2 regions of the Streptomyces sp. NBC_01264 genome follow, and region 1 is predicted to be linked to the other one. Evidence: predicted binding sites of a transcription regulator. Region 1 holds the regulator's gene; the other holds the start of a gene.
The links. Region 1 encodes HspR, which represses chaperone genes until heat shock. Its sites were predicted from a motif close to TTGAGNNNNNNNNNCTCAA; they were not measured.

Region 1 (14,176 bases):
CAGGGCCTCGGGGGTGACGTCCAGGCCCAGGCGTCGGTCGGCCAGGCGCTTGGCCAGGCGGCCGATCTGCAGCTCGGCGATGTGCGTCAGCTCGGCCCCGCTCAGGGCGGAGAAGACGACCAAGTCGTCGAGGCGGTTGAGGAACTCCGGCTTGAAGGAGGCCCGCACCACGTCCAGGACCCGGGCCTTCTTCTCGTCCGCACCCGTGGACGGATCCATCAAGAACTGCGACCCCAGGTTCGAGGTCAGGATCAGGATGGTGTTGCGGAAGTCCACCGTACGGCCCTGGCCGTCCGTGAGGCGGCCGTCGTCGAGGACCTGGAGCAGGACGTCGAAGACCTCGGGGTGGGCCTTCTCGACCTCGTCCAGGAGGACGACCGAGTACGGGCGCCTGCGGACCGCCTCCGTCAGCTGACCGCCCTCCTCGTAGCCCACGTAGCCGGGCGGGGCGCCGACGAGACGGGCCACGCTGTGCTTCTCGCCGTACTCCGACATGTCGATGCGGATCATGGCCCGCTCGTCGTCGAAGAGGAAGTCCGCGAGCGCCTTGGCGAGCTCCGTCTTGCCCACGCCCGTGGGGCCGAGGAAGAGGAACGAGCCGGTCGGCCGGTCCGGGTCCGCGATGCCCGCGCGGGTGCGGCGTACGGCGTCGGAGACGGCGCGCACGGCCTCGCCCTGGCCGATCAGGCGCCGGCCCAGCTCGTCCTCCATGCGGAGCAGCTTCTGGGTCTCGCCCTCCAGGAGCCGGCCGGCCGGAATGCCCGTCCAGGCGCCGACCACGTCCGCGATGTCGTCCGGGCCGACCTCGTCCTTGACCATGGTGTCGCGCGCGACCTCGGCCTCGGCCTCGGTGGCGTCGACGAGCTCGCGCTCCAGGGCCGGGATCTCCCCGTAGAGCAGCTGGGAGGCGGTGTCGAAGTCCCCGTCGCGCTGGGCGCGCTCGGCCTGGCCGCGCAGGTCGTCCAGGCGCTCCTTGAGCTCGCCGACCCGGTTGAGGGACTGCTTCTCCTTCTCCCAGCGGGCGGTCAGGCCGCGCAGGTCCTCCTCCTTGTCCGCGAGGTCCTTGCGGATCTTCTCCAGCCGCTCGCGCGAGGCCGGGTCCGACTCGTTGTTCAGGGCCAGCTCCTCCATGCGCAGCCGGTCGACCGAGCGCTGGAGCTCGTCGATCTCCAGGGGGGAGGAGTCGATCTCCATCCGGAGCCGGGACATGGATTCGTCGACGAGGTCGATGGCCTTGTCGGGCAGGAAGCGGGAGGTGATGTAGCGGTCCGAGAGGGTGGCCGCGGCGACGAGGGCGCTGTCGTTGATGACGACCTTGTGGTGCGCCTCGTAGCGTCCCTTGAGCCCGCGCAGGATGGCGATGGTGTCCTCGACGCTCGGCTCCGCCACCAGCACCTGCTGGAAGCGCCGCTCCAGCGCCGGGTCCTTCTCGATCCGCTCGCGGTACTCGTCGAGGGTGGTCGCGCCGACCATGCGCAGCTCGCCGCGGGCCAGCATGGGCTTGAGCATGTTGCCCGCGTCCATGGAGGAGTCCCCGCCGGCGCCCGCGCCGACGACCGTGTGCAGCTCGTCGATGAAGGTGATGATCTGGCCGTCGCTGGACTTGATCTCCGCGAGGACCGTCTTGAGCCGCTCCTCGAACTCGCCGCGGTACTTGGCACCGGCCACCATCGCGCCGAGGTCCAGGGAGACCAGCCGCTTGTTCTTCAGCGACTCGGGGACGTCGCCCTTGACGATGCGCTGGGCCAGGCCCTCGACGACGGCGGTCTTGCCGACGCCGGGCTCGCCGATGAGCACCGGGTTGTTCTTCGTCCGGCGCGAGAGCACCTGGACGACGCGGCGGATCTCGTGGTCGCGGCCGATGACGGGGTCGAGCTTGCCCTCGCGGGCGGCCGCCGTGAAATCGGTGCCGAACTTCTCCAGGGCCTTGTACTGGCCCTCGGGGTCGGGGGTGGTCACCCGCCGCCCTCCTCTTGAGTTCTCGAAGGCGGCCAGCAGCTTCTTGGCGGTCGCGCCCTGGGCGGAAAGGAGCTCGCCGGCCGCGCCGCCCTTGGCGGCGAGGGCGATGAGCAGGTGTTCGGTGGAGAGGTACTCGTCGCCGAGCTTGCCGGCCTGCGCGTCGGCCTCGGCCAGTACGGCGAGCAGCTCGCGGGTGGGCTGCGGGGGCGCGACCGTGGAGCCCGTGACGCTGGGCAGGGCGGCGAGCAGCCGGTCCGCTCCGGCGCGTACGGCTGCCTGGTCGGCGTCGGTCGCGGCGAGCAGGTCGGTGATGTTCTCGTTGTCCTCGCCGGCGAGGAGCGCCAGCAGCAGGTGCGCGGGCGTCAGGTCCGCGTGCCCGTCCTTGACGGCCCTGGTCGTGGCCGCGTTGAGCGCGTCCCGGCTCCTGTTGGTCAGCTCGGCATCCACGTGCGCCTTCTCCCTTCCCTCTCCTGTGTGTGCTTTACATGAGTAACCTGCACAAAGTTGAGTCTATTCCACTCAAGGTGGAGGGACGTACCCTTCGCGCATGTCGACTCCCAGCCCGGCCGGCACGGCCCGCCCGACCCAAGACGTACTCAACCCGACGCCGGACTACCTCGCCTTCTGGCGGGAGCGGCACATCTGCACGCTGACCACCCACCGCCCCGACGGCAGCCCGCACGTGGTCCCGGTGGGCGTGACGTACGACCCGCAGGCCGGGCTGGCACGGGTGATCAGCAACAAGCACAGCAAGAAGGTCCGCAACGTGCTGGCGTCGCAGGGCGACCCGCGGGGCGGGGCCCGGGTGGCGGTGTGCCAGCTGGAGGGGCGGCGCTGGGCGACCCTCGAAGGGCGCGCGGTGGTCCGTGACGACGAGGCCTCGGTCGCGGAGGCGGTACGCCTCTACGCGGAGCGGTACGGGCGGACGCCCTCGCCGAATCCGGACCGGGTGGTCGTGGAGATCAGCCTGGACCGGGCCATGGGGCGCGCCTAGCCGGCGGGGTCCGGCCGGGGCCGGTGCGATTCCGGTCCGGTCCGGCCTCTGGACACGGACATCACAGCGGCGCCATCGTGGTCAGGTCCACGATGGCGCCGCTGTGTGGGGGGTAGCGCCTGAGCGATCTGCAACGACAGGGGAATCGCTTCAGGCACTGCGGGGGGTGGCGGCGGAGTCGGGTTCGAAAAGTTGGTGGTCACGCTGGTCCAGATTGACGAAGACCATGCCGTACCGGATCTCGCAGCGGACGGGCTGCGGCGCGCCCCGGGGACGGCGCAGACAGCGGTAGGCACGGACGTCCTCGTCCTCTTCCCGCACCACGACGATGGGCTGGCCGAAGAGGGTGACCTTCAGCGAGTCGCCGGCGTAAGGAATGGCACTGGTGAGATCGATGAACTGCCAGCCGGAGCGGTATGCCGATGCCATTTCACGGCGGAATCCGTGGTCGTCGGGGGTCATCAGGAAACCTGCGCGGGGGTGGTGTTCCAGCCGAAGTCGTTCCCTGCGTCCTTCTGGACGGAGTCCCAGCCGAAGTCGTTGCCGACCTTCTTCTCGGCGGGCGCACTCGCACCGGCAACAGCGCTTCCCGTGTCCCCGTTGACGGCAGCGACTGCCCCAAAGATCGCGACGACGGAGAAAACAACGGCAAGCGCCGAGCGAAGCATTCTCTTATACATGGTCGGCTTCGTCCTCACTTGATGGAATCTTCTCCCCCGCACTGACAGACGATGGCTCATTCAGGCACGTCAGTGCCACAGGGACGATGCATCATGTTCTTACATGTTCAGGACCCTGGGGGGTGGAGATATGCCGCAGAGCGCAACAAACCCGACACATCACCACCCCGTCACGGAGATGTGCGCCGAGGGGACCCGGCTCTACGCGGCAGCCCTGAGCACCGGCCGCATCGCCCGCGGCGACGTCGTGAACGCCCCCTGCCTGCTGGAATTCGCCCTGTTGCGCCCCGACCCGGACGACGCGAACCAACTCCGCGCGGTTCCCCCGTCCATCGCACTCGCACAACGCCTCCACCCGATCGAACGCGAGATCCAGGACCGCCGGCGGACCGCCGTGGATCTCACCGACGCTTTCGAGCCGTTCCTCACCCTCAGTGCCCGGAGCCCCGCCAACACCCACGCCATCACGGTGCTGGAGGGATTCGACCAGATCAACGCCGCCATCGACCTGGCCACCGCCGAGTGCCACACCGAGGCCCTGACCGTCCAGCCGGGCGGCGCCCGGCCGACCTTCAGCCTCAGCCAGTCCCTGGAGCGCGCCTCGCCGATGATCGACCGCGGGGTGAAGATCCGCACGCTCTACCAGCACACCATGCGCCACAGTCAGGGCACGCTCGCCTATGTGGACAGGATCTCCACGGGAAAGGTCGAGATCCGCACACTGGAGGAGCTGATCGAGCGTCTCATGATCTTCGACCGCACGGTCGCCTTCATCCCCGCGAGCCATGACCGGCGCGTCGCCCTGGAACTGCGGCACCCGGGACTGATCGAGTACCTCATCAAGGTTTTCGAGCAGCTGTGGCGCAGGGCGGTACCGCTCAACGACAAGGTCACGTACACGCACAGCCCGGACGGGATCTCCGGAGTGCAGCGCTCCATCGCCCAGCTGCTCATCGAGGGGCACGTCGACGAGGCCATCGCCCGGCGCCTCGGCATGAACGTGCGCACCTGCCGCGCGCACATCGCCAAACTGGCCACCGCCCTGGGCAGCGGCAGCAGGGCCCAGCTGGGCTACCTCATCGCCGAGTCCGGCATCCTGCACGACTCGGGCCCCGCGGACGCCGAGGGGCTCACGGAGCCCCGCTGAGGGCCACGGGCGGGTGCGGGGCGGATACGGCCGGCGCGGACGCGCGCAGGCCCCGCCCAGGCCCTTCGAGAAGGGTCCGGACGGGGCCTGCGTACGTGGCGTGCGGCGCGCGCGGGCGTACCGGCGTACGTGTCCCGCTCAGCCTCCGCTCAGCCCAGCGGCCGCTTCGGAGCCGGCCGCCAGACGACCAGGGCGCTGCCCGGCTGCGGAGCCTGGTACGGGACCAGGTCGCGCCGGTACGAGGCGTGCACCTGGGCCTCTCGCTGCTGGAGGACGGCGGCGGCGCCGTCGACGGCCGTGGAGAGCTCGGCCACGCGCTGCTGGAGCGCGGCGACCTGGTTCTCCAGCTCGATGATCCGCTTGATGCCGGCCAGGTTGATGCCCTCTTCCTGGGACAGCGCCTGCACCGTGCGGAGCAGTTCGATGTCACGGGCCGAGTAGCGCCGGCCGCGCCCGGCCGTACGGCCCGGGGAGACCAGGCCGAGGCGGTCGTACTGGCGCAGCGTCTGCGGATGCAGGCCCGAGAGCTGGGCGGCCACCGAGATCACGTAGACCGGGGTCTCATCGGTGAGCTGGTACTGGCTCCTACGGCGGCCGTCCATGTCATGCTCCCTTCGCGGACTCGAACAGCGCGGAGCGCGGGTCCTCGGACTCGGTCGCCTCGCGGTACAGCTCCATGGCCTCGCGGGCCTTGTCGTTCAGCTCGGTCGGGACCGCGACCTCCACCGTCACGAGCAGGTCGCCGCGGGTGCCGTCCTTGCGGACCGCTCCCTTGCCGCGGGCCCGCATCGTGCGGCCGCCGGGGGTGCCCGGGGGCAGCTTCAGCGTCACCGAGGGGCCGTTCAAGGTCGGGACCTTGATGTCGGCTCCCAGCGCCGCCTCCGCGAAGGTCACCGGAACGGTCACCGTGAGGTTGTCGTCCTTGCGGCCGAAGACCGGGTGCGCGTCGACGTGCACGACCACGTACAGGTCACCGGCCGGGCCGCCGCGCTCGCCCGGAGCTCCCTTGCCGCGCAGCCGGATCCGCTGGGAGTCGGAGACCCCCGCCGGGATCCGGACCTGCATGGTCCGGGAACTGCGGGCCCGCCCGCTGCCCTTGCAGATGTCGCAGGGGGTCTCGGCGATGAGGCCGCGGCCCTTGCAGTCCGCGCAGGGGTCGGTCAGCGAGAAGCCGCCGCCGCTGCCGCGGGACACCTGGCCGGTGCCGACGCAGGTCGGGCACACGCGGGGCGTGCCGTTCTTGTCGCCGGTGCCCGAACAGGCCTTGCAGGGCGACTGCGAGGACATCCGGAGCGGGACCGTGGCCCCGTCCACCGCCTCCGTGAAGGAGAGGGTGACCTCCGATTCGATGTCCTGGCCGCGGCGCGGCTGGGTACGGGTGCCCGCACCCGCGCCGGCGCCGCCGCGGTTGAACAGGCCGCCGAAGACGTCGCCCAGGCCGCCGCCGGCGAAGCCGCCGCCCGCGCCACCCTGCTGCTGGCCTCCGAAGAGGTCGCCGAGGTCGAAGTTGAACGAGCCGCCGCCCCCGCCGGGACCGGGGCGGAAGCCCCCGTTACCGAACAGGGCGCGGGCCTCGTCGTACTCCTTGCGCTTCTTGGCGTCACCGAGGATGTCGTTCGCCTCGGAGATCTCCTTGAAGCGCTCCTCGGCCGAGGCGTCGCCCTTGTTGGCGTCCGGGTGGAACTCGCGGGCGAGCTTCCGGTACGCCTTCTTGATCTCGGCCTCGGTGGCGTCCTTCGGGACACCGAGGACCTTGTAGTAGTCCTTCTCGACGAAGTCCTTCGTGCTCATCCCCGGTGTCCCTCCTCTCGTACCTCTGTTTGTTCAGCTTCAGCCCTTGTCGGGGGCATCCGCGTCCTTGTCCGACGCGGACTCGCCTTCCGCCGCCTCGGACTTCGGCGCCGCGCCCGGCTGGGGCTCGGCCACCGCGACCCGCGCGGGACGGATCGTACGCTCGCCGATCCGGTACCCCGGCTGCAGGATCGCCACGCAGGTGTCCTCGGTGACGTCCGGCGCGTACGAGTGCATCAGGGCCTCGTGGATCGTCGGGTCGAAGGGCTCGCCCTCCTTGCCGAACTGCTGCAGGCCCATCTTGGCCGCAGCGGTCTCCAGCGATTCGGCCACCGACTTGAAGCCGCCGACCAGCTCGCCATGTTCCCTCGCCCGGCCGATGTCGTCCAGGGTCGGGAGGAGTTCCGTCAGGAGGGACGCGACCGCGATCTCCTTGACGGCGATCCGGTCCCGCTCCACCCGGCGGCGGTAGTTCTGGTACTCCGCCTGGAGTCGCTGGAGGTCTGCGGTGCGCTCGCCGAGCGCGGTACGGGCCTGGTCCAGCTGGGCCAGGAGAGCGACGTCCGATGCTGCTGCGGAGTCCCCGGCCGGGGCCGCGGCCTCCTCCTTGGAGGAAGCTGCGGCCTTCGGCTCGGCGGCGTCGTCTTCAGGCGTGCCGTCGGCGGGGACTTCGGGCTTCTCGTCGAAGCCCGGGGTCTCCTCCGACATCAGGCAGCGCCGCCCTTCGGCTTCTCGTCGTCCACGATCTCGGCGTCGACGACGTCGTCGTTGGCGTCGGCCTGACCGGCGTCACCGGTCGGCGCGCCACCGGCGGCCTGGGCACCGGCGTCGGCATAGATCGCCTGGCCGAGCTTCTGGCTGACGGCACCGAGCTTCTCGGTCGCGGTGCGGATCTCGGCAGCATCCTCGCCCTTGAGCTTTTCCTTCAGCTCAGCGATGGAGGCCTCGACCTCTTCCTTGACGTCGGCCGGGACCTTGTCCTCGTTGTCCTTGACGAACTTCTCCGTCTGGTAGACGAGCTGCTCGCCCTGGTTGCGGGACTCGGCCGCCTCCTTGCGGCGGGAGTCCTCGTCCGCGTACTGCTCCGCCTCCTGGCGCATGCGGTCGACCTCGTCCTTGGCGAGGGAAGAGCCGCCAGTGACGGTCATCTTCTGCTCCTTGCCAGTGCCCAGGTCCTTGGCAGTGACGTGCATGATGCCGTTCGCGTCGATGTCGAAGGAGACCTCGATCTGCGGGACGCCACGCGGGGCCGGCGGCAGGCCGGTCAGCTCGAACATGCCGAGCTTCTTGTTGTACGCCGCGATCTCGCGCTCGCCCTGGTAGACCTGGATCTGCACGGACGGCTGGTTGTCCTCGGCCGTCGTGAAGATCTCGGACCGCTTGGTCGGGATCGTGGTGTTGCGCTCGATGAGCTTGGTCATGATGCCGCCCTTGGTTTCGATACCCAGGGACAGCGGGGTCACGTCGAGGAGCAGGACGTCCTTGACCTCACCCTTGAGAACGCCCGCCTGGAGGGTCGCGCCGAGGGCGACGACCTCGTCCGGGTTGACGCCCTTGTTGGCGTCCTGACCGCCGGTGAGCTCCTTGACGAGCTCGGCGACGGCCGGCATGCGGGTGGAGCCGCCGACGAGGACCACGTGGTCGATCTCGGACAGGTTGATGCCCGCGTCCTTGATGACGTTGTGGAACGGCGCCTTGCAGCGGTCGAGCAGGTCCGCGGTCAGCTGCTGGAACTGCGAGCGCGTGAGCTTCTCGTCCAGGTGCAGCGGGCCCTCGGCGGACGCCGTGATGTAGGGCAGGTTGATCGAGGTCTCCGTGGAGGAGGACAGCTCGATCTTCGCCTTCTCGGCGGCCTCGCGCAGACGCTGGAGCGCCATCTTGTCCTTGGACAGGTCGACGCCGTGGCCGTTCTGGAACTGCTTCACCAGGTAGTCGACGACGCGCTGGTCCCAGTCGTCGCCACCGAGGTGGTTGTCACCGTTGGTGGCCTTCACCTCGACGACGCCGTCGCCGATCTCGAGGAGCGACACGTCGAAGGTGCCGCCACCGAGGTCGAAGACGAGAATGGTCTGGTCGTCCTTGTCGAGGCCGTAGGCCAGGGCGGCGGCAGTCGGCTCGTTGACAATACGCAGGACGTTCAGGCCCGCGATCTCGCCGGCCTCCTTCGTCGCCTGACGCTCGGAGTCGTTGAAGTAGGCCGGGACGGTGATGACCGCGTCCGTGACCTTCTCGCCCAGGTACGCCTCGGCGTCGCGCTTCAGCTTCTGCAGGATGAAGGCGCTCATCTGCTGCGGGTTGAAGTCCTTGCCATCCAGGTTGATCTTCCAGTCAGTGCCCATGTGGCGCTTGACGGAGCGGATGGTCCGGTCCACGTTCGTGACCGCCTGGCGCTTGGCCACCTCGCCGACGAGGACCTCGCCGTTCTTGGCGAAGGCGACGACGGACGGCGTGGTCCTGGCGCCTTCGGCGTTGGTGATGACGGTGGGCTCTCCGCCTTCCAGAACGCTGACGACGGAGTTAGTGGTGCCCAGGTCGATGCCGACCGCACGTGCCATTTTGATTCCTCCAGCTGACTTGAGTGGAACAGACTCAAGAGTGCCCCACCGCTCGGCAGGTGTCAACAGAGGTGAGTCGAGGGGACTCAACCTTTAGGCCACCCTTACGCTCAGGCCCGCTCGAGGGCGCCATTCGGGGCACCACGGCCGCGCGGCGCCCGCACACCGCCGCAGGGGTGCGGCACCGTGCTGGCATGCAGAAGCTGCTCCCGCTCCCCGCCTTGCCGCAGCTCCCGGCCCCGCCCTCGGCCAAGCGGTTGCTCGACCTCGCCGGAGCGGCGCTCCTGCTCGGGGTGTTCCTCGTACCGCTGCTGCTGACCGCCGGCCTGCTGTACGCGACCCAGGGCGCGGGCGTCCTCGTACGGGAACCGGCGGCGGGCCTGGCCGGGCGGCCCTACCGGGCGTGGCGGTTCCGCGTCGGCAAGGGCCGGGCCGGGGCGGCGCTGGAGCGGTGCGCGCTGGACGGACTGCCGCAGCTGCTCAACGTGGTGCGGGGCGAGATGTCGCTGGTCGGGCCGCGGCCCGGGAACAGCGCGTCAGACCGGCCCGAGCGGCTCCTCGTACGGCCCGGGATGACCGGGCTGTGGCAGGTGAGCGCGCGTTCGGACCTGCCGTGGGAGGAGATGGACCTGCTGGACCGGCACTATGTGGAGAACCACTGGCTGGGGATGGACCTGGCGATCCTCGCGCAGACCCCGCGGGCGGCCTGGCGGCACGGACGGCCCTGAGGCGGAGCGGGGGCGGCGACTCGGCGGGACCGGGGCGGGGCCCGGCGGGGACGCGGCCCGTCGCGGCGGGGGCGAGCGACGCAGATCACCGCGCGCTCGGCTACATTGCGGCGTCGGGACTGGGTAACCTCAAGCCTTGACTGGATAAGTTACCGCTTAGTAAGTGCCGCCCGAGGAGCCTTCCCATGCAACTCGCCGCGATCATCGTGTCGCTGGTCCTGACCGTGGTCGGCGTCGCGCTGCTCGCCCGAGCCGTGGCGCAGATCTACCGTTTCGTGAAGCTCGGACAGCCCGTGCCGGCAGGCAGCCGCACGGACGACCCGAAGTCCCGAACGATCACCCTGGTCCGGGAGTTCCTCGGCCACAGCCGGATGAACCGCTGGGGCCTCGTCGGCTTCGCGCACTGGTTCGTCGCGATCGGCTTCCTGACGCTGCCGCCCACGCTGGTGCAGGCGTACGGGCAGCTCTTCCAGGCCGACTGGGTGCTGCCGATCATCGGCGGCTTCCTGCCGTTCGAGCTCTACATCGAGTTCATCGGCCTGATGACGGTGGTCGGCATCCTCGTCCTGATGGGGATCCGCCTCGCGTCGCTGCCCTCGCGGGCCGGCCGCAAGTCCCGCTTCGCGGGCTCGAAGGCCTGGCAGGCGTACTTCGTCGAGTACATCATCCTGACCATCGGCCTCGCGATCCTGTGCCTGCGCGGCCTCGAAGGCGCGATCCACCACGTGAACTCATACGAGCCCGCGTACTTCGTCTCGTACCCGCTGGTGCTGGCCTTCAAGGGCATGTCGCTCGGCGCGCTGCAGAACGCCATCTACCTCACCGCGATGATCAAGATCGGCACCTCGCTGATCTGGATGATCGTCGTCTCGCTCAACACCAACATGGGTGTGGCCTGGCACCGCTTCCTCGGCTTCCCGAACATCTGGTTCAAGCGGAACGCCGACGGCGCCGTCGCGCTGGGTGCGCTCCAGCCGATGACGAGCGGCGGCAAGCCGCTCAGCTTCGAGGACCCGGGCGAGGACGATGTCTACGGCGTCTCCCAGGTCGAGCAGTTCTCCTGGAAGGGCATCCTCGACTTCTCCACGTGCACGGAGTGCGGTCGCTGCCAGTCGCAGTGCCCCGCCTGGAACACGGGCAAGCCCCTCTCCCCCAAGCTCCTGATCATGTCGCTGCGCGACCACGCGCACGCCAAGGCCCCGTACCTGCTGGCCGGCGGCGGCAAGGACATGGAGGGCAACGAGAAGGCCACGCCGGAGCAGCTCGCGAACGTCCCGGCCGCGGCCCTGGCCGAGGCCGAGCGCCCGCTGATCGGCACGGCCGAGGAGAACGGGGTCATCGACCCCGACGTCCTGTGGTCCTGCACGAGCTGCGGCGCGTGCGTCGAGCAGTGCCCGGTGGACATCGAGCACATCGACCACATCGTCGACATGCGGCGCTACCAGGTGATGATCGAGTCCGCCTTCCCGTCGGAGGCCGGCACGATGCTGAAGAACCTGGAGCGCAAGGGCAACCCCTGGGGCATGGCCAAGAAGCAGCGCGTCGAGTGGACCAAGGAGGTGGACTTCGAGGTCCCGATCATCGGCAAGGACGCGGAGGACCTCTCCGAGTTCGACTACCTGTACTGGGTCGGCTGTGCGGGCGCCCTCGAGGACCGCGCGAAGAAGACCACCAAGGCCTTCGCGGAGCTGCTGAACATCGCGGGCGTCAAGTTCGCGATCATGGGCGGCGACGAGAAGTGCACGGGTGACTCCCCGCGCCGCCTGGGCAACGAGCCGCTCTTCCAGCAGCTCGCCTCGGAGAACGTCGCGATGCTGAACATGGCGTTCGGCGAGGACGACGAGGACGAGTCGACCAAGAAGCCGAAGTCGGCCAAGCGGATCGTCTCCACCTGCCCGCACTGCTTCAACACCATCGCGAACGAGTACCCGCAGCTGGGCGGCGAGTACGAGGTCATCCACCACACGCAGCTGCTCCAGCACCTGATCGACGAGGGCCGGCTGCTACCGGTGACGCCGGTCGACGGGCTCATCACGTACCACGACCCCTGCTACCTGGGCCGGCACAACAAGGTCTACACGCCGCCGCGCGAGATCATGTCGGCCGTACCGGGCCTGCGCCAGCAGGAGATGCACCGCCACAAGGAGCGGGGCTTCTGCTGCGGCGCCGGTGGCGCGCGGATGTGGATGGAGGAGCGGATCGGCAAGCGCATCAACAACGAGCGCGTCGACGAGGCCCTGTCCCTGAACCCGGACATCGTCTCCACCGCCTGCCCCTTCTGCCTCGTCATGCTCACCGACTCGGTGAACGGCAAGAAGAACGAGGGCCAGGCGAAGGAACACGTCACGGTGGTCGACGTGGCGCAGCTGCTGCTGGAATCGGTGAAGACGCCGGAGCCGGTGGAGGAGCCCGAGCCGGAGCCTGCGGCGGAGGCCGTGGCGGAGCCGAAGGCCGAGGCCGTCGCCGAGCCCAAGGCCGAGGCCGTCGCCGAGCCCAAGGCGGAAGCCGTCGCCGAGCCCAAGGCCGAGGCCGTCGCCGAGCCCAAGGCGGAAGCCGTCGCCGAGCCCAAGGCCGAGGCCGTCGCCGAGCCCAAGGCGGAAGCCGCCACGGAGCCCAAGGCCGCGGCGGAGGCACCGGCCAAGGCTGCGGAGCCTGCTCCGAAGGCGGAGGCACCGGTGAAGGCCGAGGCAGAGGCCCCGGCCGAGGCCCAGGAGCCCTCGCCGAAGGCGGAGGAGCCCGCCGAGGCACCCACGGAGCCGGGGACCGGCGCCGAGGCGAAGTAGCCCGCGCAGCACAGAACACCGGAACGGCCCGCCCCCTGTGGGGGCGGGCCGTTCCGGTGTTCGGGGTCCGGGGTCCGGGCCGGTCCGGGTCAGGCCTGGTCGGACCGGCTGCGGCGCAGCATCGCGAAGCCGAGGCCCCCGGCGCCCACCGCCGCCATGCCCCCGCCGGCGGCGAGCAGCAGCGTGCCGTCGGCGTGGTCGGACACCGGAGCGACACCCTCCGCGCCGGCCTTCACGCCGCCCTTCGGCACGACCCGCTCCACGGCCTTCTTCTCGACCGGCTTGGCGACCGGCTTGGCGACCGGCTTGGCGACGGGCTTCGCGTCCTTCGAACCGCCCTTGTCGGCCTTGTCGACCTTGTAGGTCGCGATCAGCTTGCCGCTGGTGAAGTCGTAGACCCAGCTGTTTCCGCCGTTCTTGCCGTCGATGACGACGAACTTCACGCGCTTCCCGTCCTGGACGAGCTTGTACGTCCAGCCGTCGTTCGTCGCGGTCGGGTGCTTCAGGTCGATGGTCCCGAGGAGGTTCCCGTTCGGCATCGAGAGCTCGACGCGCTTGCCGTTCGGGCCGTCGATCAGCCGCGCGTTGCGCCCGTCGGGCATGGCGACCTGGACGGAGTTCTCCCGCTCCTCCACCGGCTTCGGCTTCTCGACCGGCTTGGTCGCGCCCTCGACCCACGAGGTGACGGTGCCGTTCGGCTGGAGGACTACGTGCAGCCCGTTGTTCTGGCCGCGGGCGGCCTTGCCGTCCTTGCTGACCAGGGTGTCCAGCTTGGTGCCACCGGCGAAGATCTCGGCCTCGAAGTGGCCCTCACCGATCTGGTAGACCCGGGCGACCGATCCGTCGGCCAGCTTCACGGTCGTCACGTAGGCCCGGACGGAAGGCTTCACCGGCGGGGTGGTCGGCGGCGTGGTGGGGGGCGTGGTGGGCGGGACGGTCGGGTCCACCTGCGGCTGCTGCGGGTCCACGGTCGGCTGCTCGACGCCGGGCAGGACCTGCTGGTCCGGTACCGCCGGGGAATCCGCGAAGGCGGACCCGACCGGAAGGGCGAGGACGGCGGCCGCACCGGCCACGACGGCGGCGGTACGGAGGGTGGTGCGACGACGGTGCGGGCTACGCATGACGGGGCTCTTCTCGTGCTCGTTCGTGCTTCGTTGCGGTGGCTGCGTCAACGAACTTACGGAGCCGGTATGTCCGTATTCAGTCGGAAATGTAACAGGGATCAGCAGACTGCCGCGCAGCCACGTAACCCACCCTGAGAAGGCCCTCCAGGTACCCCCTAGGGGATGTCACAGCTCAGCCGCAAAGGGGGCTTCTTCCGGCACCCCGGCCCTCCATCGGCTCCGGAGCGGGTACTTTCGATCACGTGGCTGGATTCAGGATCGGACGCGGCCGGGACAACAACCGCACCCCGCAACAACCTCCGCGGCAGCAGCCGTACGGTCAGCAGCAGGCGCCCCAGGCGCCGCCGCCGTACGGCCAGCAGCCCTACCCACCCCAGCAGTGGCCTCAGCAGGGCGCCCCCGGGGACCAGGGCGA
Region 2 (14,176 bases), 1.2 Mb from region 1:
TTGTCCCCGTGCATGAGGATCGACGAGAGGTACGAGGCCGCGCACTTGGCGGCGGAGTTCGACCCCTGCCCGGTGATCGGGTCGTTGGCGACGACCACGTCCGCCACGCCCAGCACCAGCCCGCCGCCCGGCAGCCGGCCGATCGGATTGCGGACGACGGGGGCGTACCGCCCGGCGAGCGTGGCGCCCGCGTCCGTCAGCTCCACCTTCGTCGCCCGCGCGTACTCCCAGGGAGTGAACTTCTCCATCAGTTCCAGCGTCAGCGCGAGGTGGGCCTGCGGGTCCTTCACCCCGCCGAAGACGTCCAGCGGTCCGCCCGGGATCCCCTCCCAGAAGAGGATGTCGGCCCGCCCGGAGGTGGTCAGCGTCGGCATTACGAACAGCTCGCCGGCGCCCGGGACAAGGTTGCAGCGCACGGCCTCCGTCTCCGGGTGCTCGGGGCGCGGCGCCACCCCGTGCACGTACGACACGGCGAGCGCGCGCTGCGGGGCGTCGTACGGGGAGCGGGCCGCGTCCCGGCCGAACAGCGAGACCAGCTCGCCCTTGCCGGCCGCGACCAGCACCAGGTCGTACGTACGGGAGAAGAAGTCCAGGTCGGAGACGGACGCGCCGTGGATGACGAGCTGCCCGCCGCGCTGCGCGAAGGTGTCGAGCCAGCCGGCCATCTTCACGCGCTGGTCGACGGACTGGGCGAAGCCCTTCAGGTTACCGAGCCAGTCGATGGCGCGGCTGCCGTCGGGGGCGGAGACCGAGACGCCCAGGCCCTCGATCTTCGGCGCCTGCTGCTCCCAGAAGTTCAGCTGGAGGTCCCGCTCGTGCTGGAGCGCCGTGTCGAACATGCACTGGGTGGACATGACCCGACCGGTGCGGATCTCGTCCGCCGTCCGGTTGGACATGAGGGTGACCTCGTACCCCTTCGCTTGGAGTCCGAGGGCGAGCTGGAGACCGGACTGGCCGGCGCCGACGACGAGTATCTTGCGCATGTGCACGCTCTCTATTCGGGGGTCGTGTCGAGGGCGTGGCCCACGAGGGTCATCAGGGATTCCAGGACCGTCACCCGGCGCCGCGCGTCCATGATCACGACGGGTACGTGCGCCGGTACGGTCAACGCCTCCCGCACGTCCTCCGGTTCGTACGAAGGCATGCCCTCGAAGTGGTTGACGGCCACGGCGTACGGCAGTCCGCAGCTCTCGAAGTAGTCGAGCGCCGGGAAGCAGTCGCGCAGCCGTCGCGTGTCGGCGAGGACGATCCCGCCGACGGCACCGCGCACCAGGTCGTCCCACATGAACCAGAAGCGTTCCTGGCCGGGGGTCCCGTACACGTACAGGACGAGGTCGTCGTCGAGGGTGACGCGGCCGAAGTCCATGGCGACGGTGGTGGTGTGCTTGTCCGGGGTTGCGGACAGGTCGTCGGTCGGAGCGGCGGCCTCGGTCATCACCGCTTCGGTGCGCAGCGGCCGGATCTCGGAGACGGAACCGACGAACGTGGTCTTGCCCACCCCGAAACCACCCGCCACCAGCACCTTCACGGCGACGGGCGCGCGCGAGCGGTCGTACTGCCAGGGCTGTACGGGCTCGTCCGGATCGGTGTCCGGGTTCACGGAGGAAGAGAAGAGACCGGTTTCAGAGACGGCGGAGCCCACTGAGCACCCTTTCGAGCAGAGCGCGGTCGGGACGGCCGCTGCCGTGGCCGGTCCCGTAGACACGGATCCTGCCCTGGTCGGCGAGGTCGCTGACCAGGACGCGGACCACGCCGAGCGGCAGCTTCAGCAGGGCGGCGATCTCGGCGATCGTCCGCATGCGGCGGCAGACCTCGACGATCGCCGGCATCTCCGGCATCCGGTCGGCCTTGCGCGGCTCGGACACCTTGGTGTCGAGGGCCGCGACGAAGGTCTCGACGTGCAGGACCTGGGTGAAGCGGGTGCGGCCGCCCGTCAGGGAGTAGGGGCGTACACGGGCGGGACGGCGGTCGGCGCCGCGTATCGGCAGCCGGTCGGAGGCCGGACTCCTCACGGGGTTTTCTCCATCGACTGGCGCAGCTCACTGCGGACTTCGGGGGTCAGGACGTGGCCGGCGCGGCCCACGAACAAGGCCATGTGGTACGCGACGACGCTCATGTCGCAGTCCGGCGTGGCGTGTACGCCGAGGAGCGAGCCGTCGCTGATGGCCATGACGAACACGGAACCGTGCTCCATGGCCACCATCGTCTGCTTGACCGAGCCGCCGTCCATCAGGGCGGCGGCGCCCGTGGTGAGCGAGCCGAGGCCGGAGACGATGGTCGCGAGATCGGCGGAGGCGCCGCGGGGGCCCGCGGGGCGGGCGGGTGCGGAGGACGGAGCGGGTGTGTCGGGTGCCACCGGATCGGAGGACAGCAGGAGGAGCCCGTCCGAGGAGACGACGGCCACCGAGTTGACCCCGGGTACCTCCTCGACGAGGTCGGTCAGCAGCCACTGAAGGTTGCGGGCCTGGGTGCTCAGTCCGTACGTACTGGACGCGTTCATGTGCGTGCCTCCTGTGCGGTGTCCCCCCGGTCGGTCTGCCCCTGGTCCTGCGGCGGGTCCTGGCGGGAGTCCTGACCGGAGTCCTGCCGGGCGTCCTGCGCGAGCTCGGCCTCCACGACGCGGCGCCCGTCCTGGGCTCCCCGGTAGAACCCGCCGAGACGGCGGCGCAGCTCGTCGGCGTCCACCCGGCCCGGCGCCGGACGCGCTTCCTCCCCGCGCCCGGCGGTCACCGTGCGGGGGCTCCGCTTGGGCAGCCCCTTGTCGGTGAGGACCTCCTCGGGCTCGCTCCCCTGTGGGGCGGCGGCGTCGGCGGCGTCGGCGGCGTCCCGGCCCCGGGACGGTTGGGCCTGCGGCGGTACGCGGAACGCCTGCTCGGCGGGTACCTCCGCGGGCGCCCCGGCCGACGGCTCCGCGGGCACCTCGGCGGCGTCCTGGGCCTGCGGCCGTACGCGGAACACCTGCTCGTCCGGCACCTCGACCGGCGCCGGGACCCGGAACACCTGCTCCGTGGGCGGCAGCTGCCCGGCCGGAGGCGCGAACGCCGCCGGAGCGGGCTCCGCAGCCACCCGGGCGGGCGGCTCGGCGCCGGCCCGCTCGGTGTCGTCCGCGGCGCCGTGGGCGGGCTCCGGCTCGGGGAAGGCGACGGGCTCCGGGGCCGCGGCCGGCTCCGCCTCGAAGACGGGCTCCGGGGACAGCGGGGCCGCCTCGGGCTCCGCCGGGCTTTCCGTCACGGACGCGGCAGCGCCCCGTAGCCGCGAGGGAAGGGTGTTCTCGTTGGCCTCCGCGATCGCCCCGGGCAGGTGCAGCGCGGGTGCGCCCAGTGCGCCCAGGGCGTGGACCGGCGAAGCCGGCGGGGTGGCGGGCAGCAGCGCCGCCGGGACCACGACCAGGGCCTCGGTGCCGCCGTTGCGCTGGGTGCGCAGCTCCGCGCCGACCCCGTGCCGGGCCGCGAGCCGGCCCGCCACGTAGAGGCCGAGGCCCAGGCCGTGTTCGGACTCGGGCTCCTCGTCGTACGCGTCGGGCGTGGCCAGCCGCTGGTTCAGCGTGGCCAGCCGGTCATCGGTGATCCCGATGCCCTCGTCGACGACGGAGAGCACCACGTCACCGGAGTCCAGCAGCCAGCCGGACACCTTGACCTTGGCGTCCGGCGGCGAGAAGGTCGTCGCGTTCTCCAGCAGCTCCGCCAGGACGTGCGAGATGTCGTCGGCGGCGTGCCCGGCGACCTGCGTGTACGAGGGCAGCGCGCCGAGGTCGACGCGCTCGTAGCGCTCGATCTCGCTGACCGCCGCCCGCATGACGTCGACCAGCGGCACCGGCAGGCCCTGGCCGTGGCCGTGTTCCTGGCCGGCGAGGACGAGCAGGTTCTCGTTGTGGCGGCGCATCACGGTCGCCAGGTGGTCGAGCTTGAACAGGGTGGCGAGGCGGTCCGGATCCGGCTCCTCGGACTCCAGCTCCTCGATGACGACGAGTTGGCGCTCGACGAGCCCCAGGGTCCGCAGGGACAGCGACACGGACGTCGTCGACATGATGCGGCGGTGCTCCTCCAGCCCCGCCCGCAGCTGCGCGAGCTCTTCCTCCAGCGCCTCCCGGCCGGCCGAGAGCGCCTCGTTGCGGCCGATGAGGCGGCGGCGGTCGGCGTCGAGTCCGGCGATCCGGGTGTGCAGGGAGACCGTCTGGCCGCGTACCGCGTTGAGGTGGCGCACCACCTCGGCGAACTCGTCGTTGCGGCCCGTGAACCGGACCGGTTCCACCGAACCCTCCGGCGTGGCCAGCCGGGCCGCGCCGCGCCGCAGGACCGACAGCGGCCGGGTGAGGGAGCGCGCGATGGCGGTGGAGATGCCGAGGGTGACGAGGAACAGCACGCCGAGGCAGGCCACCATGACCTCCAGCGCGGTCACGTCGTCGTCGCGCAGCGCGGCGAGCGCGGTGGCGCGCTGGCCGGCGAGGGTGGCCTCGACCGAACGCATCCGGTCGACGCGGGCGGTGAGGGCCGGTCCGACGGCGCCGGGATCGAGCTTGCGGTCGGCCGGGGAAAGGGTCGGCCGGTCGGTGAGCCGCTTGAGGTAGTCGTCGGCCGTCTTGACCTCGGGTCCGGTGACGGTGGCGGTGAGGCTCTGGCGTACGTCGGGACGCGCGGCCCGCGCGAAGTCGTCGAGCGCGCCCTGCTCCCGTACGCGCGCCCGCTGGGCGGCGGCGGTGAGTTCGTCCACGAAGGCGGTGCCCGGCTGCTTGTCGCCGCCGGGCACGGACAGCGCGGCGAGCAGCAGTCCGCGGGTGGCGGAGGCCTGCTCCACGGCCTGGCCGAGCGCGGCCAGCGGGCGGGTGGTGACGAGGGCGTCTGCGGCGCGCGGCGGGGTCAGCTCGGTGATCCGGTTGCCCGGTGCGAGGAGTTCGGCGATGACACCGGAGTAGGCCTGGTGCGCGGTGAGGGCGCTGTCCCTGCCCTCCATGGCCTCGGTACGGACGGCCGCGATCCGGCCGACGGCCTCGGACAGTTCCTCGTCGGCGTCGGCCTGCACCTCGGCGAGCTGGCGGTCGGTGCCCGCGGCGCGTTCCTGGACCGCGGCGGCCTGCTTGCCCCGGACTCCGCCGGGGCGGCCCTTGGCCACGTACTCGGTGACCGCGTCGCGCTCGTCGCCGAGGAGGTGGGCGAGGGTGAGGGTCTGCCGGCTCCGGTCGGCGAGGGTGACCAGCTGCTGGGAGTCCTTGAGGTCCGCGGAGGCGGACAGGACGGCGGGCGCTCCCGCCACGAGCACGGCGATCCCGGCCACGGCGACCCCGATGACCAGCCTGCTGCGCACGCGGACGCGGCGCCCTGCGGGAGCGGTCGCGGCGACCGGGCCGCCCGGGGCTCGTCGGTCGGGTGCGGTGACGTCGGGTGCGGTGCCGTTCGCGACGGTGCCGTTCTTCCGAGGCCGCTTCTTCTGCACCGGTGCTCGCAATCCTGTTTACGTGTGCTGCTCGTGCTCGTTGTCTGATGCTCGGTACGTGCCGCTCAGTACGCGCCGCTTCCGCGCGTCCGCCGCCGCACCGCCTCAGACCCTCGCAGTGAGTTGGGAAGGGGGCCGCACATCGCCCGCCCGGCCACACGAAGGAGTGAACAGCACGGAGGAGTTGGCGACCAACTCCGCGAGCGGCTGTCAGAGCCCCGCCGTGGACGGGTGGTTGAAAGATCGATGCGGCTTTTGGCAGGATGCCCGCCCACATCGCCGAGGGGCAACCCGCTGACCCCGGCGGCTCCTTCCCTCCCCACCCACCCCGCGTTGGTCCGGACCTTCAGCGGTCCTTTCCGCTCCTACGGGGCACCGCGCGGGCAGAATGTCAGCATGCGCATCGATCTCTCCTCCGCCCCCGGCAATCCGGAACGCCCCAACGAGGACTGGCTGTCGGCCGCGATCCCCGCCTCGGGCGGCGGAGTCCTGGTCGCCCTCGACGGGGTCACCCCGCCGCCGGGTGACGTCGGATGCGCGCACGGAGTGCCGTGGTTCGCGGCCCGGCTGGGGGGCCGATTGACCGAACTGTCCGGATCACGCCGGGACATGCCCCTCGACCGGGTTCTGGCGGAGGCCATCCGCGTCACCGCGGAGGCCCATCGCGACACGTGTGACCTTTCTCACGTCCGGACGCCGCAGGCGACGGTGGTCGTGGTCCGCTGGGACGCGTCCTGGGTCGAGCACCTGGTGCTCTCGGATTCCGTACTCCTCCTCCAGGCGCCCGGGGGCGAGGTGCGCGCGGTCCTCGACGACCGGCTGGACCGGATCCCGCGCGAGCTGCTGCGTACGGAGGCCTCCGCCGACACGCTGCGCAACGCCGAGGGCGGCTTCTACACCGCGGCCGCGGACCCGCAGGTGGCGGCCCGGGCGGTGACCGGGCGGACGCCGCGCGCGGAGGTCCGGGCGGTGGCGGCGATCACGGACGGGGCCAGCCGGTGGACGGACACGTTCGGGGAGGGCGACTGGGCCGAATGCCTGGCGGTGCTGTGCAAGGAAGGGGCGCAGTCCCTGATCGACCGGGTCCGCGCGCTGGAATCGGACCCGGGCCGGCCGCACCGCCGCGACAAGCGCCACGACGACGCGTCGGCGGCCTACGCGGAGCTGTGAGGAGGGGAGCCACGGGAAGGGGAGCTACTCCCCTCCTGCGTTCAACTGGTTCAGAAGCCGCGCCAGTTCCGCCACTTCTCCGCGGTCCCAGTCCGCGAGCTTGCGCATGTACTGCTCACGCCGGGCGCCCCGCACCCGCAGGAAGCGCTCCCGGCCCTCCTCCGTGAGCCCGACCAGGAAGGCCCGCCCGTCCGCCGGGTCCGGCTCGCGGGCCAGCAGGCCCAGCACCTCCAGGGCCCGCAGCTGCCGGCTCATGGTGGCCTTGCCGACCCCGAAGTAGGCGGCGAGCTCGGTCGCCCGCTGCCGCCCGGCGGCTTCCAGCCGTACGAGGAGCCCGTACGCGGCCGGTTCCAGCTCCGGGTGCAGCTCGCGCGCCATCTCCCCGGAGGAGGCGCGGGCCCGTCGGAGGAAGACGGACAGCTCCCGCTCCAGGGCAAGGAACTCCTGGTCTTCGGTCCCGTGCACGGCCCGCTCCTTCGCTGGTGGGTGGGCCACCAGTATTTCGCAGCGGGTACGCCGGGGGCCCGGGGCCCCGCCGGAGCGGGAATCCCCGGGCCACCGGCCCGCCCGGACGGTGCCCGGATCAGGCCGCCACGGTCACCGAGACCTCGTCCGCGGCCAGGGCCAGCTCCAGGACCTGCCGTACGTCCGTCACCGGGTGCACCGACAGTCCTGCCAGCACCTCCGCGGGAACGTCGTCCAGGTCGGCCTCGTTCCGCTTCGGGATGATGACGGTGGTCAGCCCGGCCCGGTGCGCGGCCAGCAGCTTCTGCTTGACCCCGCCGATGGGCAGGACCCGCCCGGTCAGCGAGACCTCCCCGGTCATGGCCACGTCCGTGCGGACCTGCCGGCCCGACAGCAGCGAGGCCAGCGCCGTCGTCATCGTGATGCCCGCGCTCGGGCCGTCCTTGGGCACCGCGCCCGCCGGGAAGTGGATGTGCACGCCCCGGTCCTTCAGGTCGGCGACCGGGAGTTCCAGCTCGGCGCCGTGGGAGCGCAGGAAGCTGAGCGCGATCTGGGCCGACTCCTTCATCACGTCTCCGAGCTGGCCCGTCAGCGTGAGCCCGGCCGCGCCCGTCTCGGGATCGGCCAGCGAGGCCTCGACGAACAGGACGTCGCCGCCCGCCCCGGTCACGGCGAGGCCGGTGGCCACGCCCGGTACCGCGGTCCGCCGCTCGGCCGGGTCCTGCGCGGACTCCGGTACGTGGTGCGGCCGCCCGATCAGTGCCCGCAGGTCGTCGGCGCCGATCCGCAGCGGCAGCTCCCGCTCCCCCAGCTCGTGCTGGGAGGCCACCTTGCGCAGCAGCCGGGCGAGGGAACGCTCCAGGGTGCGTACGCCCGCCTCGCGGGTGTACTCCCCCGCCAGCTTGCGCAGCGCGTCCTCCTCCAGGACCACTTCCTCCACGGCCAGGCCGGCGCGCTCCAGCTGCCTGGGCAGCAGGTGGTCGCGGGCGATGACGACCTTCTCGTCCTCGGTGTAGCCGTCGAGGCGGACCAGTTCCATGCGGTCGGCGAGGGCCTCGGGGATGGCCTCCAGCACGTTCGCGGTGGCGAGGAACACCACGTCGCTCAGGTCCAGCTCCACCTCCAGGTAGTGGTCCCGGAAGGTGTGGTTCTGGGCCGGGTCGAGGACTTCGAGCAGCGCCGCCGCCGGGTCGCCCCGGAAGTCGGAGCCGACCTTGTCGATCTCGTCGAGCAGGACGACCGGGTTCATGGACCCGGCTTCCTTGATCGCCCGTACGATCCGGCCGGGCAGCGCGCCCACGTACGTACGCCGGTGCCCGCGGATCTCGGCCTCGTCGCGGACGCCGCCGAGGGCCACGCGGACGAACTTGCGCCCCATGGCGTGGGCCACGGACTCCCCGAGGGAGGTCTTTCCGACACCGGGCGGGCCCACGAGCGCCAGTACGGCCCCGCCGCGGCGGCCGCCGACGACGCCCATCCCGCGCTCGGAGCGGCGCTTGCGCACCGCGAGGTACTCGGTGATCCGGTCCTTCACGTCGCTCAGCCCGGCGTGCTCGGCGTCCAGGACGGCGCGCGCTCCCCGGATGTCGTACTCGTCCTCGGTCCGCTCGTTCCAGGGCAGTTCGAGGACGGTGTCCAGCCAGGTGCGGATCCAGGACCCCTCCGGGGACTGGTCGCTGGAGCGCTCCAGCTTGTCGACCTCCTTGAGGGCGGCCTCCCGTACCTTCTCCGGCAGGTCGGCGGCCTCGACCCGGGCCCGGTAGTCGTCGGACTCCTCCCCCTCCTTCTCCCCGCTGAGCTCGCGCAGCTCCTTGCGCACGGCGTCGAGCTGCCGCTTGAGCAGGAACTCGCGCTGGACCTTGTCGACGCCGTCCTGCACGTCCTTGGCGATGGACTCGGCGACGTCCTGCTCGGCGAGGTGGTCGCTGAGGGCCTTGACCGCGAGCTTCAGCCGGGCGACCGGGTCGGCCGTCTCCAGCAGCTCCACCTTCTGCTCGACGGTCAGGAACGGGGAGTACCCGGAGTTGTCCGCGAGGGCCCCGACCCCCTCGATCTGCTGCACCCGGTCCACGACCTGCCAGGCCCCGCGCTTCTTGAGCCAGCTGGTGGCGAGCGCCTTGTACTCCTTGACGAGCTCGGCGACGGCCCCGGGCAGCGGATCGGGCACGGTCTCGTCCACCGTCTCGCCCTCGACCCAGAGCGCGGCCCCGGGCCCGGTCGTCCCGGCCCCGATACGGACCCGGCCGCGCCCCCGGATCAGGGCCCCGGGATCCCCGTCGGACAGCCGCCCCACCTGCTCCACGGTCCCGAGGACGCCGGTGCCCGTGTACTTCCCGTCGACCCGGGGCACGAGCAGCACCTTCGGCTTGCCACCCGCGGCGGCGGCCTGGGCGGCCTCGACGGCGCCCCGCACCTCGGCGTCGGACAGGTCCAGCGGAACGACCATCCCGGGCAGCACGACCTCGTCGTCGAGCGGCAGCACGGGCAGGGTGAGCGTTACGGACGTCGAAGCCATGATGTTCCCTCCGGCAGTGAAGTTGAGTTATGCCGACTCAATGCATGTGAGCTCCCCAATGTTCCCCAAGTGCCGTTCGCCGGGGGCGAACACTCGGACGGCCGCAGGGTGTCCGCATGCCGATCGCGCCGGGCGCGGGGCGCGGGCGGCTCGTCATGATGGGCGCATGATGCACAGCGAGAACGCGCACGCACCCACCGATTCACCGGCGATAGCCCTGCTCAAGGAGGTGGGGGCGGAGACCACCAAGCACTCGGGCGGCACGCTCCTGACCCACCTGCTGCGCGTCGAGGCACTGGTGGACGCCTGGGGCGGACGGCCGGCGCTCCGGGCCGCGGCACTGTGCCACGCCTTCTACGGCACCGACGGGCTGCCTCTGGTACTCCTGGAGCTTTCCGAACGGGCCCGCCTCACCGAGGCGATCGGTACGGAGGCCGAGCAGCTCGTCTACTTCTACGCGAGCTGCGACCGCAAGGCCTCCTACCCGGGCCTCGCCGCACCGGACGACGCGTCGGTAGTCTTCCGGGACCGGTTCACGGGCGAGGAGTTCGTTCCGTCCCCTCAGCAGCGCCGCGACTTCGCCGAGCTCACGGCGGCCAACGAGCTGGACCTGGCGAAGGTGAACGCGTCCTTCCGCGAACGCAACGGGGCCGGTCTGCTCGAACTGTTCACCCGGTGGTCCCCCCTGCTGTCGGAGACGGCCCGCCGCGAGGTGACCGCCGTACTCGGCTGACCCGCGCGGGCACCGCCGGGGCGGCCCGGCGGCAGCGCGGGACGGCTGCCGGTGCTCACTGCCGCAGGGCCTCCACCGGCTCGACGCGGGCCGCGCGGCGGGCCGGGTAGAGGCCGTCGAGCACGCCGGTCAGCACGCCGGTCAGCACGCCGGTCAGCAGGCCGATCAGCGGCGCCGACGCGACGACCAGCAGGTACCGGACAGAGCTGACCTCGTCGTCGAGGACCCGTAGCCGGACAGGTTGACGTAGTAGTTGCTCGAGGCGCCACCCCGACCCGCGTTCTCGTCCACCTCAGCCGCTCGTGGTGGAGGTGCAGGAGGACGCACCCGCACGCGAGACACGCGGGGCCGTGCGGGAAGGGGAATTCGAAACCCCATGGGGATCCGGGCGAGACGCGGATCAGGCCGCCGAGACGGTGATGTCGCCCGACGTGGTCCGTACGGCGACGCGGGCGGTCGCGGACGGGTCCGCGGGGACGGTGATCTCGCGCCCGCCGGAGGTGGTGGAGAGGTCGAGGGCATACGGGGCGGCGGGAACCTTCACCTCGGCATCGCCCGAGCTGGTTTCCACGGCGACCGAGGACGGTGCCTTCCCGAAGGCGAGGCGGACGTCGCCGGAGGACGAGCGGGCGTCCGCGGCCGGGCCGGCCAGCTCCTCGGCGGCGATCGAGCCCGAGAACGTACGGACCGTCAGCGGGCCGGCGATCCGGTCCGCCCGGACCGAGCCGGAGGAGGTGGTGACGTCGGCGGCGGCCACTCCCGCCACCGTGACGCGGCCGCTGCCGCTCTCGGCGCGGACCGTCGCGGAGGCCGGCACCTCCAGCCGGTAGTCGACGGAACAGCGGCCGGAGCAGCTGCCGTTGGTGAGGGTCAGCACGCCCCCGGAGAGCCTCTGCGCGGGCTGGGGCACGGTGTCGCCGCGGTAGTGGACGGTACGGCGGACGGTGACGCCCGGGCCGGAACCGGCGACCACTTCGATGGATCCGCTGCCGGCGTCCGAGACGTCGACCGCGGTGACGGCCTCGGCCACCGTCGTGTCCGCGCTCGCTGTGTTCCCCGGTCCGCCGCGGGAGACGAGCGAGCCGAAGGAGCAACCGGTGAGCAGCAGACCGGCGGCGAGGGCCGCGGCGGTGTATGTGGCAGTGACGGTGGCCTTGGTGGCGCGCGGGCGCGTCTTCGTGGTCATGGTGTCGATCGTGCCCGCGCGGTGGCCCCGGGGGCATGGTGCACGTGCCCGGATCCGGGGTGGGGTTATCCCCCGGGCGGCGGACGGAGACGGCGCGGGGCCGCCTGCCGGGCGGCGCGGAGCCGGAGGCGGGATCCGGAGGCGGGCCGTCCTGGGCCGTATCCTTCCGATCTTGCCGGTCAGGCCCGCGTCGTCCGGTGCCGGGCGGCGCGGGCCGGGCCGGATCCGGGAGCGACGGCCTAACTCCCCTGCGCGACCGGTCGGTCCGGGGACGGGACGCCCCACTCACTCCAGGAGCCGTCGTAGACCGCGAGGTCCTTGTACCCGGCCAGGTCCGCGCCCAGGGCGAGCACGCAGGCCGTGACCCCGGAGCCGCAGCTGAAGTACAGCCGCTCCCGCTCGCCCACCGCTGCTCCGAAGGCCGCGCGGAGTTCCGCATCGGGGCGCATCAGGCCGTCGGGGCGCTGGAGTTCACCGAAGGGGAGGCTGACCGCGCCCGGCATGTGGCCGCCGCGCAGGCCCGGGCGGGGCTCGGGTGCGGTACCGGCGAAGCGTTCGCGGGTCCGGGCGTCGAGCACCGCTGCGGCCGGATCTGCCAGGGCCGCCGACACGGTGGCGGCGTCCACCAGCAGCCCGGCGCGGGGCCGGGCCGTGAAGGAGCCGCGCGGGCCCTCGTACCCCGGTGGGCGCTCCTCCACCGGCCGCCCGGCGGCGAGCCACGCGGGCAGCCCGCCGTCGAGGACGGCGACCCGGTCGAAGCCCATGCTGCGCAGCATCCACCAGGCGCGGGCGCTGGAGTAGACGCCGGCGCCGTCGTACGCGACGACCGTGCCGCTGTCGTCGACGCCGAGGGCACGCATCGCCTCGGCGAAGGCGTCGGGGCCGGGCATGGTGTGCGGGGCGGGGGCGGTGTGGTCGGACAGCGCGCCGTCGAGGTCGAAGGGACGGGCCCCGGGAATGCGCCGGTCCGCGTCGCGGTGCGGCCCGACGGAGGCGTCGAAGACGACGAGTCCGGGTATGCCGAGCCGCTCCGCGAGCCAGTCCCCGTCGACGAGGGGGCCGGGCGGCACGGGCACGGGGGAGTTGAATCGGGGGCGGGCTGCATCCATACGGCACCTCCGGCAGAAGTCGACGACCCCGGCAAGCTCCGCGGCCCACCGCCCATCCTCCCTCCCGCTCCCCCGCCTCCCACGAACGCACCCACCCTGGGGGCAGGTTCCCCCGGCCCACCGCCCCCGGGGCAGGGCACCACGGGCCCTGGGCGCTCATCTACGGAGACCGAAGGGCCCGGGGGTTCCCAGATCCCCGGAGCGGCAACGGCCCTCCCCCTGATCGGGCCCCTCGGCGCCGGGGGGGCATGGCACGGCCGGGAGCGGACAGGTGGCCCCCGCCCCGGCTACGGGCAGTCGCCCGGTTTGGCGAAGAGGGCCACTCGGGCGCCGCGCACGTCCCGCACGGAGCACAGGTCGAAGTGGGAGACCAGCGTCTGGCGTTTCACCGCCTCCGCCGGGTAGCCGTCCAGCGGCTGCCCCGCCGGGTCCAGCAGGGCGACCACCCGGTCGACGGCCGGGTCGAGCAGGGCCACCCGGATCTCCTCCGGGGTCCGCTCCACGCCCTGGAGGCTCCGCGAAGCCGCCGGGGTGCCGGACAGGGCGAGGTCGCGCAGGGACCCGTAGACCTGTGGTGAGGACAGCAGCCATTCGCGCCGCCGCGAGGGGAGGAAGAGCACCGCGTCCCCCGGGCGCGCGGCCTCGCGGACGGCCGCCGCCACCGCCCGCGCGTCGTCCTTGCGGCTCTCGGGGGTACGCAGCCACGCGGACCAGAACCCGACCGGGACGAGGAGGACCCCGACCAGCGGCCACACCCACCACCCCCGCGCCGTGGCGAGCCGCGCCCCCACGAGGAGGGCGAAGCCGGCGAGGGCGTAGAGGACGTACCGGTCCACGTACCAGGGGTGCACCAGTGAGATCGCGAGCAACAGCCCGGGGGGCAGCAGCGCCAGCGGCAGGGCGACCCGTACGAGTTCCCGCGCGGCTCCGCGGGCCAGGAGCAGCGAGGCGGCCGCGAGGACTCCGTACGCCGCCCAGTCCTGCCAGCTCGGCCGCCCGAGCCAGCCCAGCTGCTGCTGCGCCTGCCGTGCGCTGACCAGGGCGAGCGGCAGCAGCGCGACCACGACGGCCCCGGCCGCGAACCGCCAGCCGCGCGAGCGCCGGGCGGCGAACGCGTGCGCGGGCAGGGCCAGTACGGCGAACTCGTGCAGCCAGCACCCCAGCACGAGCACCACGGCGTAGGCGACCCAGCGCTCGCGCAGCATCAGGTACGCGGCCCAGACGACGGCCGCGGCGACGAAGGCGTACGAGCGTCCCTCCTGGGCGTACATCTGCACGGGCGGCAGCAGGGCGTACGCGACCCCGGACAACAACGCGACCCGGTCGGCAAGGTCGGCGTGCCCGGCCCGGCCGGCGCCCGCGGCACCGCCGACTCGGCCCGCGGCACCGCCGACTCGGCCGGCGTCCCCGGACGGCTCCGCGCCCCCGGACCGGGCGGCCCCGCCGCGCCGCCCGCCCGCCAGGTGGTGCGCCACCGCGGCCACGCCGGACGCGGCGAGGGCGGTGGCGGCCACCGAGGGGAGGCGCAGGGGCCAGAGGCCGGGGTCGGAGGCGGTGGTGCCCGTTGC

Region 2: the regulator HspR is predicted to act here: its motif matches at 9,603-9,621, upstream of lon (endopeptidase La).

What each region holds. Positions count from the first base shown of each region.
Region 1 covers NZ_JAPEOX010000001.1:5,273,242-5,287,417, reverse strand. Annotated here, with positions in the region: gene clpB (ATP-dependent chaperone ClpB) at 1-2,406, opposite strand, end outside; gene OG435_RS24620 (pyridoxamine 5'-phosphate oxidase family protein) at 2,507-2,953, shown strand; gene OG435_RS24615 ((2Fe-2S)-binding protein) at 3,104-3,415, opposite strand; gene OG435_RS24610 (hypothetical protein) at 3,415-3,651, opposite strand; gene OG435_RS24605 (helix-turn-helix transcriptional regulator) at 3,764-4,780, shown strand; gene OG435_RS24600 (heat shock protein transcriptional repressor HspR) at 4,930-5,382, opposite strand; gene dnaJ (molecular chaperone DnaJ) at 5,384-6,571, opposite strand; gene grpE (nucleotide exchange factor GrpE) at 6,611-7,279, opposite strand; gene dnaK (molecular chaperone DnaK) at 7,279-9,126, opposite strand; gene OG435_RS24580 (sugar transferase) at 9,321-9,854, shown strand; gene OG435_RS24575 ((Fe-S)-binding protein) at 10,040-12,637, shown strand; gene OG435_RS24570 (hypothetical protein) at 12,727-13,758, opposite strand; gene OG435_RS24565 (Yip1 family protein) at 14,004-14,176, shown strand, end outside.
Region 2 covers NZ_JAPEOX010000001.1:6,455,039-6,469,214, reverse strand. Annotated here, with positions in the region: gene OG435_RS30400 (styrene monooxygenase/indole monooxygenase family protein) at 1-983, opposite strand, end outside; gene OG435_RS30395 (GTP-binding protein) at 995-1,642, opposite strand; gene OG435_RS30390 (DUF742 domain-containing protein) at 1,623-2,012, opposite strand; gene OG435_RS30385 (roadblock/LC7 domain-containing protein) at 2,009-2,500, opposite strand; gene OG435_RS30380 (sensor histidine kinase) at 2,497-5,430, opposite strand; gene OG435_RS30375 (protein phosphatase 2C domain-containing protein) at 5,827-6,600, shown strand; gene OG435_RS30370 (MarR family winged helix-turn-helix transcriptional regulator) at 6,625-7,065, opposite strand; gene lon (endopeptidase La) at 7,184-9,580, opposite strand; gene OG435_RS30360 (DUF6817 domain-containing protein) at 9,747-10,313, shown strand; gene OG435_RS30355 (DUF4097 family beta strand repeat-containing protein) at 10,714-11,499, opposite strand; gene OG435_RS30350 (sulfurtransferase) at 11,739-12,608, opposite strand; gene OG435_RS30345 (hypothetical protein) at 12,896-14,176, opposite strand, start outside.